3 regions of the Photobacterium panuliri genome follow, and region 2 is predicted to be linked to each of the others. Evidence: predicted binding sites of a transcription regulator. Region 2 holds the regulator's gene; each other region holds the start of a gene.
What was found. The regulator PurR, encoded in region 2, represses purine synthesis genes. The targets are predictions, from matches to a motif close to TNANGNAAACGTTTNCNTNA.
Positions count from the first base shown of each region.

Region 1: a site for PurR is predicted at 2,830-2,849, ahead of purL (phosphoribosylformylglycinamidine synthase). Genes of this name have one in related genera too.
Region 3: a site for PurR is predicted at 2,040-2,059, ahead of purT (formate-dependent phosphoribosylglycinamide formyltransferase). Genes of this name have one in related genera too.

Region 1 covers NZ_CP197192.1:1,238,268-1,242,328, reverse strand. Annotated here, with positions in the region: gene purL (phosphoribosylformylglycinamidine synthase) at 1-2,663, opposite strand, end outside; gene mltF (membrane-bound lytic murein transglycosylase MltF) at 3,044-4,061, shown strand, end outside.
Region 2 covers NZ_CP197192.1:1,844,062-1,848,122, forward strand. Annotated here, with positions in the region: gene ACSF8X_RS08560 (carboxymuconolactone decarboxylase family protein) at 1-49, opposite strand, end outside; gene ACSF8X_RS08565 (hypothetical protein) at 193-585, opposite strand; gene ACSF8X_RS08570 (TfoX/Sxy family DNA transformation protein) at 1,113-1,703, opposite strand; cyclic di-GMP riboswitch class I at 1,829-1,934, opposite strand; gene purR (HTH-type transcriptional repressor PurR) at 2,139-3,143, opposite strand; gene ACSF8X_RS08580 (heme ABC transporter ATP-binding protein) at 3,469-4,061, opposite strand, start outside.
Region 3 covers NZ_CP197192.1:2,192,399-2,196,459, reverse strand. Annotated here, with positions in the region: gene ACSF8X_RS10175 (thiopurine S-methyltransferase) at 65-706, shown strand; gene purT (formate-dependent phosphoribosylglycinamide formyltransferase) at 803-1,981, opposite strand; gene ACSF8X_RS10165 (hypothetical protein) at 2,291-2,698, shown strand; gene ACSF8X_RS10160 (TAXI family TRAP transporter solute-binding subunit) at 2,789-3,763, opposite strand; gene ACSF8X_RS10155 (DMT family transporter) at 3,879-4,061, opposite strand, start outside.

The DNA of each region.
Region 1 (4,061 bases), 610 kb from region 2:
CCGCGGTCGTGGTAGGCCAGCAACTTGCCATCACGCAGCAAGGACTGAACGGCCTCGAAGAAGCCCTTGAGCAACTCAGGACTCTCTACATCTGCCGGCTTATCACCGAGCTGCTTGTAAACCTGAGCCAAGGCCGTTGCACCAAGACGGTTCTTGCCGCAGCCAAGATCGATCAGCAGCAGGGTCGAATCCCCCTTATCAGTTCGCAATTGCGGCGTCACTGTCTTGCGCACATCCTCTACCCGGCCAAACGCGGTAATCACCAAGGACAGCGGCGACGTCACTTCCTTCTGCTCGCCATTCTCTTCCCACTTGGTTTTCATCGACATCGAGTCTTTGCCAACCGGGATCGTCAGACCCAGCGCCGGACAGAGCTCCTCGCCAACCGCCTTCACAGCCTCGTACAAACCCGCATCCTCGCCGGGATGACCCGCCGGAGACATCCAGTTGGCCGACAGTTTGATACGCTTTAGATCACCGATATCAGAACAGGCGATATTGGTCAGTGACTCGCCCACCGCCATACGGGCAGAAGCGGCAAAGTCAAGCAGGGCAATCGGCGTTCGCTCGCCCATCGACATTGCCTCACCGTGATAGGTATCGTAGCTCGCTGCGGTCACGGCACAGTTGGCTACCGGCACCTGCCAAGGGCCAACCATCTGATCGCGGGCAACCAGACCGGTCACGGTGCGGTCGCCGATAGTGATCAAGAAAGTCTTCTCGGCCACGGCTGGCAGGCGCAACACCCGGTGGGTCGCCTCTTCTATCTCGATGCCGCGTCGGTCAAGGGCGAACCCCTCGGCTTTCTGGCTTGTCACATCGCGGTGCATTTTGGGCGGCTTGCCGAGCAAGATATCCATCGGCATGTCGATCGGGGTATTGTCGAAATGGCTGTCTTCCAGTGTCAGGTGGCGCTCTTCGGTCGCTTCGCCAACAACAGCATACGGGGCACGCTCACGCTGACAAATAGCGTCAAAGATCGCCATGTCCTCGGCGGCTACCGCCAATACATAGCGCTCCTGCGATTCGTTGCACCAAATCTCAAGCGGACTCATTCCCGGCTCATCATTGGGCACATCACGCAGCTGGAAACGGCCGCCACGCTCACCATCGTCAACCAGCTCCGGCAGGGCGTTGGAAATACCGCCTGCACCGACGTCATGGATAAAGGCGATCGGGTTAGCGTCTCCCATCTGCCAGCAGCGGTCGATCACTTCCTGACAACGGCGCTCCATCTCAGGGTTCTCGCGCTGGACCGATGCAAAGTCTAGATCTTCAGCAGACTGGCCGGAGGCCATCGACGAGGCCGCTCCGCCACCCAGGCCGATATTCATCGCTGGGCCGCCAAGGACAATCAGCTTGGCCCCCACCGGGATCTCCTTCTTCTGGACATGTTCGGCACGGATGTTACCCATACCGCCCGCAATCATGATCGGCTTATGGTAGCCACGGATCTCCTCGCCATTATGGGACGTCACTTTTTCTTCGTAAGTACGGAAATACCCCAGCAAGTTGGGACGACCAAACTCGTTGTTGAATGCCGCTCCGCCCAACGGGCCTTCCAGCATGATATCCAAGGCATTAACAATGCGCCCCGGCTTGCCGAAATCGCTCTCCCACGGCTGTTCGAAATCAGGGATACGCAGGTTAGACACCGTAAAGCCGACCAAGCCCGCCTTCGGCTTGCCACCGATACCGGTCGCGCCCTCATCGCGGATCTCACCGCCAGAGCCCGTCGACGCTCCCGGCCACGGAGAAATGGCGGTCGGGTGGTTATGGGTTTCCACTTTCATCAAAATGTGGGCATCTTCCTGATGGTAGTTGTACTGGCGCGAGTCCGGATCCGGGAAGAAACGGCCGACCTTGGAGCCTTCCATCACAGCCGCGTTATCCTTGTACGCCGAAAGCACATAATCACTGTTCTGCTCAAAGGTATTCTTGATCATCTTGAACAGCGACTTGTCCTGCGCGATCCCATCGATAGTCCAATCGGCATTGAAGATTTTGTGGCGGCAATGCTCGGAGTTTGCCTGAGCGAACATCATCAGCTCGATGTCATTCGGGTTGCGCCCCAGCTTGGTGAAGCTCTCCACCAGATACTCAATCTCATCGTCAGCCAAAGCCAAACCAAGAGTAACGTTTGCATCCTCAAGCGCTTTGTAGCCGCCAGCAAGGATATCAACACAGCCTACGGGGGCGGGCTCAGCCTGGGCAAACAATGCAGCGGCATCGTTCATATCAGCAAAGACAACTTCCATCATCCGATCATGGAGCAGTCCTTTGAGTGCCTGCAACTGTATCGCACTTAACTCGGCAGAGGTTTCGATATAATAAGCTGTACCGCGCTCAAGACGCTTAACTTGAGCCAGACCGCAATTGCGGGCGATATCGGTAGATTTGGATGACCAAGGGGAGATCGTGCCCGGACGCGGAGTAACCAGCAGCAATAAACCGACTGGTTCATGTTCTGCAATCGTCGGACCGTAAGTGAGCAAGCTGACCAGTTTGCTTTGCTCGTCGGCACTTAACGGTGCAGACAGGTGGGCAAAGTGCATGAACTCAGCATAAATACCTGTGACTGGGAGCTCCAATTCGCGGCAACGAGCCTGTAGCTTATTGATACGAAACTCAGACAGTGCGGGTGAACCACGCAAAATTTCCATGTGCGTACGTCTCTCGATTAGCAGTTGAATGAAGGTGATATTGGCCTAATCCCCCGGTAAGTCACCGGGACAATCACGTCAATCTCACCTCGTTCGTCCCTGTTCAACATCCAACCTACTGCTGACGGGGCGTAGTATAAGGGAAAAAAATTTGTGACGTAACTCTTGACGCAACCGTTTGCGTCTTTTTTTTTCAATCCGCGTCAATTTCCCTGTCAAGTACTATGGACAGCAAGCACTTTTACCGTTGGGTGTTCAAAAAACAACCATGTGCGTATGCCGAAATCCTATCTTTGGCACGAAATTGATGCCGCATTGTTTTGAGGTTGAGGCCAGCTTTGGTATAAAGAACGCCCTAGTATTACAAAGAGCATGTTGCGTTGAGCATTATCCAACCAAGACGTTATTTCAAACATATCATGGCCTTGCTAGTTAGCGTGGTAATGTTAAGTGGCTGCCTGTGGCAAGAAGAGCCGCTGACAGACCTCGAACGCATCCGGCAAAGCGGTGTCTTGCGGGTAGGCACCCTCAATAACCAGCTGTCTTTTTATATCGGTAACGAAGGGCCAACAGGCCTTGATTACGAGCTGGCCCGCCGCTTCGCCGACAAACTGGGCGTAAAGCTGGAAATGAAACCAATGCTCAGCCTGGCTGGCATGTTCCCTAGCCTCAAGCGAGGCGATGTCGACATTCTGGCATCCGGACTGACCATGACCGATGAGCGTCTTGCGGAATTTCGCGCTGCACCAGCCTATTATTATGCCAGCCAAAAAGTGGTCTACAAAAAAGGCCAGTGGCGCCCGCGCGATATTAAAAACTTGGCAGAAAGCAAAGGCCGCCTGGTCGTCGCCCAAGGGTCGAGCCACGAAAAGACCCTCATTGCCCTGAAAAAGACATACCCAGATCTGACTTGGGAAAGCGCCGAGGAGATCGACACCGATGAACTGCTGCGCCAAGTGGCTATCGGCAACATTGATTACACTATGGCCGACTCGGTTGATATCGCCCTTAACCAGCGTATCTACCCTGATATCACCACGGCACTCGAACTGACCGAGGACGAGCCTATTGCCTGGTTTGTCAACCAGCGCCCCGACGACAGCCTTTATGCCCTGCTGATCGAATTCTTTGGTGAAATCCAGCAAAGCGGCGAACTGGCCAAGCTCGAAGAAAAGTACTTCGGTCATGTCGACAAGTTTGACTATGTCGATACCCGCGCCTTCCTGCGAGCTGTCGAGGGCAAGTTACCTAAATGGGAAGGGCTATTCAAACAATATGCCAATGAGTTTGACTGGCGACTCATTGCCGCCCTTGCGTATCAGGAATCACACTGGAATCCAAAAGCGGTATCACCGACCGGGGTACGGGGCATGATGATGCTGACTCTGCCAACAGCTA
Region 2 (4,061 bases):
GTAGGGGCCGGACAAAAATAGAATAACGACGTTTGGATGGGATGCGCACATTAACCTCTCTGAATGTCTATGGTTTGCAAGAAAAAACTGCAAGCCTGTCATTATCACCGATATGCTGGTGCATTTGTGAGACTAGACCTTACCAAGAGGCGGATTATTTCAGTTTAATTGAAAAAAGTGCTTTAAATTCTTTTAGTTGATGCTTATTTGTACAGTTCTGGGTTGGTTATTGGTAACCATATGTTTTGGCACGGCCTCTGCAATCAGCAAATAGCCGCAAACAGCGATGGGCACGAAAGCCAACAGCATGGTTTTACCGATATGGTAGTTTCGATACCAGTACTTCCTCGCTCGTATGCGCAGCAAGATGCCCCACAGTAGAAGGGAACTGTTACTGAGCAGGGTCCAGGTAACCGCATCTCTAAGAGCTGTGATCGACGTGTAATCCTGCTGTACGAGGAAGAGGGTTAGCATTGGGGGGAAAAGACTGATCAGGACCAGCCAGCGCATTAGGCGTGGCCATTTACCAAACGTATCCTTGAACACACGTTCATTTTGTCCCGGGAATGGTTTGGAATAACTCATACTACCTCCACGATTCAGTTGTGTTCATTCTAACCTTGGCCTGAACGAAAGAAAGTATGGAGCAAGATCAGCGAGTAGCTTTGTGAGGAGATTCAATATTTGACGGAGTCTGACAAAAATTTGTCATATCAATGTTGATCTTGTTCTGATTTGCTTGTCATGCTGGCAAAAAGGCGAGGTGTGGCGGTTGGTGTGTTCTGCTTCTCTTGAGACTTTGTCTAATGTCCTCGTTCTCACGCTGTTGTTTATATTTTTATGCCACTGAGTTTAGTGAACCTGTGTTGGGACTTTTATTACGGCGCCTTATTGCGCATGAGTGCATATATTTAATATATAAGTCAGCGATCAGCCTAATTATTACTGGATTATAAATAAATGGCAGGGTTAATTCATCAAGGGAATTTATAATTAATGGAATATAAATAAATCTTAATTATTATTAACGGGTTTAATGGTTTTATTAATAGGAATAAATAAAAAAAGAGACCCGAAGGTCTCTTTCTAAATTCTGTTTATTAATACCTAAATTAGTTTAGGTCATTCAAAAGTTGTTGACGGCGTTCTGGTGGAATAACTGTCCAGTGTCTGCCGCTGATTGCGCCTTCTAGTTGCCATAGCATATCGATGGCTAGGCTGCCGCTGTGTGTGGCTTGTAGGGCTTTAAACGCATTGATTGAGCCAGCATTTTTTAGCTCTTCAATGGTAGCGATGCCTGCTTTCTTCAGCATACGCTCGTTGGCTAGGCGCAGGTTTGGTAGATCTTTGATGCGCTCTGGGCCTGTGGTTGTCTTGGTGACTTTATCAACTTGAGCTGCCTCAAGTGATTGTTTTGCATGCTCTAGAATTTTTTCTGGTTGCTGCCACCATTCTTCAGGAATGGCATAGTGCTTGGTAACAACAGGAAAGCCACGCTTTTTATAAATATATGGTTCTAAGCCTGCGTCTTTGAATCCAGTTTCATTAGAAGCATTAGCACGCAGGTGAAGTTTATTATTTACGACTAGCGCGAACATCGTTTCGCCGGAAAAAATACCATAACCACCAAACATAGAACGTGATTTGATATTACCAAAACATTGGAATAGTCGTAATGAGTCTTTAAGTACTGGTTTGTCCATGTGTCTTCTCTGTAAATAAGTTAGAAGTCACCAAACAACAGAGCGTGGAGAAAGAATAGCAAAGATACACAACTGGTTATGTCAGACAATAGCGAATATTTTCTGAAATGATGATTGCTATATCCATCGGCAACCCCGCTACCTTAAGTTGAATAAAAAATAGGGATATATTCAGCTCTTAGGCCGGAAGCTTTGCGTCCCTACCTTTCGATAGGTTTGCCTTGTTCGTGACCTGGTAAGAATATCATTAGTTGATAAATTTGAACTTGCTCCCAATTTTGGTTTTGTGATCCTTGTCACATATTTTCATTCAGATGGCTGATAAAGGCAACGCATTTTTGATTTTCGTTCGATAAGTATCGGTCAAAATTGTAAAAAAAGCCGGCCTATGGTAGGCCAGCTTCTTGTATTGTCATCAGATTGTGTGACGTGTAATTAGTTGAGTTTCTTCACTGATTTTCGCTCAACCAGTTCAGGAGTCATCTCGAACACTTGGTGTGCATGTTCTTTGTCTTTTACGCGATGCATCAAAATCTCAACAGCACTTTTGCCCAATCGACGCTTTGGCTGGTGGATTGTGGTCAATGGTGGTGAAAAGTAAGGTGCTAGATCGATATTGTCGTAACCAATGATAGAGATATCATCCGGTATACGGATTCCTGCTTGTTGGAAGGTACTGATCAGACCCATCGCCATGATGTCGTTGAAACAGAAGATAGCAGTTGGACGTTCTTCCATTGCGATTAAGGCATTTGCTGCGACAACGGCAGATTCACACTCGAAGTCACCTTCCAGAATCCAATCTTCGTTGACAGGCAAATTCGCTTCGTTCATTGCCTTGCGGAAACCTTTAAGGCGATCGCGGCAAGCAGCCTTTTCGCTGTGGCCTGTCAGGCAACCAATTTTCTTGTGACCATGCTCAATGAAGTATTTAGTCGCTACATAGCCACCAAGTTCTGCATTGTCTTGGATCTTATCTGTATGTGGGCTCTCTGGACCCCAGTCCATGATAACCATTGGTAGATCTTTTTGGCGCTCTAACAGTGCAAGCAGTTTTTCGTCCAGATCAGAACACATGACCAACAGGCCATCTACGCGTTTTTCAGCCAGCATTCGCAGATAGTCGCGCTGCTTGTCGAGGTTTCCTTCGGTATTACAAAGGATAAGTGTGTAACCCTGACCATAGCAGTACTCTTCAACGCCGTGGACAACTTCAGCGAAGAATGGGTTGGTTGACTTGGTTACCAGCATACCGATAGTGCGAGTTGTGTTGCACTTCAAGCTTCGCGCAACGGCACTCGGTGCATAGTTAAGCTCGTCAACGGCTTCCAAGACTTTTTTCTGTGTTGCTTCTGCGACGAAGCGAGTTTTGTTGATTACGTGAGAGACGGTGGTCGTTGAAACACCAGCCAAACGCGCAACATCTTTAATCGTTGCCATAGTTATTCTTCTAATAAGATAGAGGTCAGAGGACCTAACTGAAAGCTTTACCCAAAAGAGTAGTGAACTTATCCACATCTGCTGTAATTACAGTTCACTATTCTATTGAGTACAGCGAGTAGAAACAGCTAAAGCCGCATCACAAAGGGCGGCATAGCTCGTCGTTCTGATCGACGTATAGAATAGCGTAACAAGCAACGCACTGTTAGTTTGCACCGTGTAATCGCTTGCGTTCACATTTTACCGAGTGTGGATAAGAGTGCAATAATTCTTATCGAAGAAATGAAAAAATCTTGATGGCGGTCATCATTTCTATCCGTGAGGCTTATGATATTACAATGGGATAGCCATAAACAGGATGGGGCATGACCGATACCCGCCAACCATAGACACGTTCAATATTGCTACTGGTTAGGACTTGGTCAGCGTTTCCATCTGCTTGGATACGACCGTGGTTCATAATCACCAATCGATCGGCATACTGTGAGGCCAAATTTAGGTCATGAATGACCACAACAACGGCAGCGCCAGATTTGGCCATGTCTTTGGCTACCTGCAAAGTATTGTGCTGGTGGGCAAGATCAAGCGCCGATGTCGGTTCGTCAAGCATCAGTATACATTGATGGCCAGCTTCGCTGAGCTGGGTCAATACCCGAGCAAAATGCACGCGCTGTTTTTCCCCGCCTGAAAGGCTAGGGTAAAGTCGGTGGGCAAGGTGGTTGACATCGACCCGTGTCATGGATGCTTCTGCAACGGCCTGGCATTTTGTATTGGGTAGATCAAGTGGCATACCGCCGAGCTGTACGACCTCCTGTGCGGAAAAGGCAAAAGTCAGGCCGCTGTGTTGTGGCAATACGCCAAGATGCCTAGCCAGTGTTTTGGGTGACCATTGCTCACGTAGATGATCGAAGTAGTACG
Region 3 (4,061 bases), 350 kb from region 2:
ATGCTCTGTGAAGTTTGGTATAACTGCCGCAGTCAGTCTTAATATAAGAAAGAGAAGTACATAAATGGATACGGAATTTTGGCATAGCCGCTGGGCCGAAAACCGCATAGGTTTTCACCTTGATGATACTAACCCAAAGCTAATCAAGCACTGGCCGCAGCTTAACGCAGGCCGAGATGATGTCATATTGGTGCCTATGTGCGGTAAGTCGGTAGATTTGACGTGGTTGGCGACCAAGCACGATAAAGTTGTTGGAATCGAATTGAGTGAGATTGCGGTACGTGCTTACTTTTCGGAGCACTTTTATACGCCGTTGGTGATGCCCTTGGGTAACGGCCAATCGTTGTATGAGTTTGATGAATTGTCGATTTACACCGGTGACTTTTTCCAGACTCGTATCGATCCGGTTGATGCTGTGTATGATCGTGCTGCGTTGGTTGCGATGCCGGCTGAGATGCGCCAGGCGTATGCCGATAAGCTGTTATCGCTGGTGAAACCCGGTGGCCGTATTTTGCTTATTACATTGGATTACCCGCAACCAGAGATGGACGGCCCTCCGTTTTCTGTGACTGCCGATGAGCTGCAATCACTGTTCCCAGGTTGTGAGTTGACGTTATTGGAGCGCGATGAGGCCGATGAGACACATCCGCGCCGTCAGCGTGGTCTGAGCCGTTTTGCCGAAGAGGCATGGTTGATAACGGTTTAATTTCTCCCCCAGCTCCCCCTTATCAAAGGGGGAGTTAGAAAGTGTTTTTGAAGGGCATCCCCCCTTATCAGGAGCAGGAGGGCTAGGGTAAGGCCTTTATTCGACGATCACTTTCACATCACCTGCAGTGGCAACGGCATCCTCAATCGCGGTTTCAACGCTGTTACGGCGCGTTAGGGCAACACCAAGACGGCGGCGTCCGTTTATTTCAGGTTTGGCGAATAGACGCACTTGGGTATTAGGGCGAGCCAATGCAGTAGCTAGGTTATCGAAACGAATGTCTTGGGAAACACCTTCCGCCAAAATAACGGCTGAAGCCGATGGGCCATATTGGGTAATCGAATGAATTGGCAAGCCCAAGAACGCGCGGACATGAAGAGCAAACTCAGATTGTTCCTGAGAGATAAGGGTGACCATACCTGTGTCATGCGGTCGCGGTGAGACTTCACTAAAGAGCACCTTGTCTCCTTTGATAAAGAGTTCAACACCAAACAGGCCATAGCCACCCAGTGCGTTAACGACTTTCTCTGCGGCTGCTTGTGCGGCTTGTAGGGCTTGTTCAGACATTTGCTGCGGCTGCCAAGATTCACGGTAATCGCCGTCTTCCTGGCGGTGACCAATTGGCGAACAGAAATGGACACCATCTACCGCGCGTACCGTAAGTAACGTGATTTCGTAGTCAAAATCGACAAAGCCTTCCACAATGACGCGTCCAGCGCCTGCTCGGCCACCTTCTTGGGCATATTGCCACGCAGATTCAATATCCGCCGGTGTTTTGATGACACTTTGGCCCTTGCCTGATGAGCTCATGATTGGTTTCACCACGCATGGCGTGCCAATGCGTTTAATGGAGGCGACAAAATCATCATAGTTGTCTGAGAACTCATAAGGCGATGTGGCAAGCCCGAGCTCTTCTGCTGCCAAGCGGCGGATCCCTTCGCGGTTCATGGTGAGTTTGGTGGCGTTTGCTGTAGGAACAACATTTAGCCCCTGTCTTTCCAACTCGACGAGTTTGTCGGTGGCGATGGCTTCGATCTCTGGCACAACGTAGTGGGGTTGCTCATGGTCGATAACGGCCTGAAGAGCATTACCGTCTAGCATGTCGATAACATGGCTGCGGTGGGCAACTTGCATAGCCGGTGCGTTGTTATAGCGGTCGACGGCGATAACCTCTAGCCCAAGGCGTTGGCACTCAATGGCCACTTCCTTGCCAAGTTCGCCTGAGCCAAGAAGTAAAACACGGGTAGCGTGAGATCGGGTTGCTGAGCCTAACATCGAAATTCCTTACTGGATGTTTGTGAAATCTGATTGAGATCATACAGCAAAAAAGCATTGACGCAAACGTTTGCCTTGGGTGTTTGCTTTAGATGTTTGCAGGATTTTACATCGCATAGGACAGAGCAATAACGACTTATCTATAGCGGGTGATTTGAGGCTATTTGCATGTGAGTAATATTTAGCATTGATTGTCAAAGTTGTGTCATTGCTGGCCTGCAAGCCTCGAAATTTCATCTCTCAATCGTTAAATTGGCGGCCGTTCTTACAGGGCATGTTTCGGATATTGATGAAATAAGGATTAGAAAGATGAAAAAGCAGTTGGTTGGATTGGGTATGCTGTGCATGCTGCCATGGTCATCGGTACAAGCTGCCCAAGCCGTTGGCGTGTTCTTTGGCTCTCCAATGTCAGGTATTCAGTATAAGCACCATGATTTGCGTTTTTCGCTAGGGATTGATGACTTTGGGTTGGCCGTGGACAAGACATTTAACCTTGGTTCTTTGACTCAAGATTCGGGTATGAACAACCTCTATACGTTTGTTGGGGCGCAGTATGTCGACAACAAGCACGATAAGTTGGGTGTGCGTGGTGGTATTGGTTTCGAAATACCGATCAATAACGTTGAGTTTTACGGGGAAGTCGGCCCGACTCTGTATGTTGTTGAAGATGTCGATTTGGATCTTGAAGGGCAATTGGGCTTTCGCGTCAGATTCTGAAGCTCTAACACACTGGGGGTTGGCTCTTTGACTCCCCCATAGAAAGGGGGAGGCGTGTATAGGTAGCAGGTGGGTAAAGGGAGAGGGGAATTAAGGCGAGAGTAAATTAGCCTCGATAAAGTACTGTTTGGCTCCGTCATGGAGTGGAGCCGTGAGTCCATCAGTTACCATTTGTTCTTTTTTCAGATGGTTAAATGCAGGATGCAGCTTCTTAAAGGTATCGAAATTATCAAATACCGCTTTGACAACTTGGTAGATGAGCGCCTTGTCCACGGCGGTGGATGAGACGAAGGTAGCCCCCACACCGAAGGTGTTTACCGGCTTATCGTTACCGCGGTACATGCCGCCGGGTATAGTCGCTTTGCGATAAAAGCTATTTTCAGCAATAAGTTTGTCCACCTCTGGCCCTGAAACATCCACAATCACGCTGTTGCAGGCGCTGGTGGCTTCTTTGATAGCCCCGCTGGGGTGACCAACGGTATAAACGATGGCATCGATTTTGTTATCGCACAGGGCGCGTGATTGCTCTGATGCCTTGAGCTCACTGACTTGAGAGAAATCTTTTTCTGTCCATCCCATCGTTTTCATCAGCACTTCCATTGTTCCCCGTTGCCCAGAGCCGGGGTTGCCGATATTCACCCGCTTGCCTTTCAAATCAGAAAAGGTTTTGATCCCGCTATCTGCGCGCGCTACGACGGTAAAGGGTTCGGGGTGAAGAGAGAATACGGCGCGCAGCGACTTGAATGGACCTTTGTCGGCAAACAGGCTTGTACCGTTGTAGGCGTGGTATTGCCAGTCGGATTGCGCGATCCCCATATCAAGTTCATTGGCCCGAATGTTATTGATGTTGTAGATCGAGCCACCGGTCGACTCCACTGAGCAGCGTATACCATGAGCTTTCCGGCCGTTGTTGACTAATCGGCAAATGGCTCCGCCTGTGGGGTAATAGACCCCGGTGACACCGCCAGTGCCGATGGTCATGAATGATTGAGACCAAGCAGGCTGTGAGAGTATTCCGACGGAGGCAAAAAGCAAAGCAGCAGCAAACGTGCGGAGAAGCCACATAGTAACCTCGCAGTAAGGTGTCAAAGTTGAGAGTGTAGCTGTTTGGTCGAGGGGATGTTGTCGTGAGGATAAGACGCCCCCCGTTGGGTGGGGAGCGTGGAATAAAAATAATAGCTTAGCTGATCTTGGGCTTTTTGCTTTCCCACTGGGTGATGAAGGCAACAGACAAAATGATAATCGCTGCACCAAGCCACAAGCGACCTGGTGGAACCCAGCCGAATACCAGCCAGCCCGCCAGCACATTAAGGGGCAGCTTGGCATGGTCAAATGGCTGAACAAATGAGGCGTCAGCCACGGC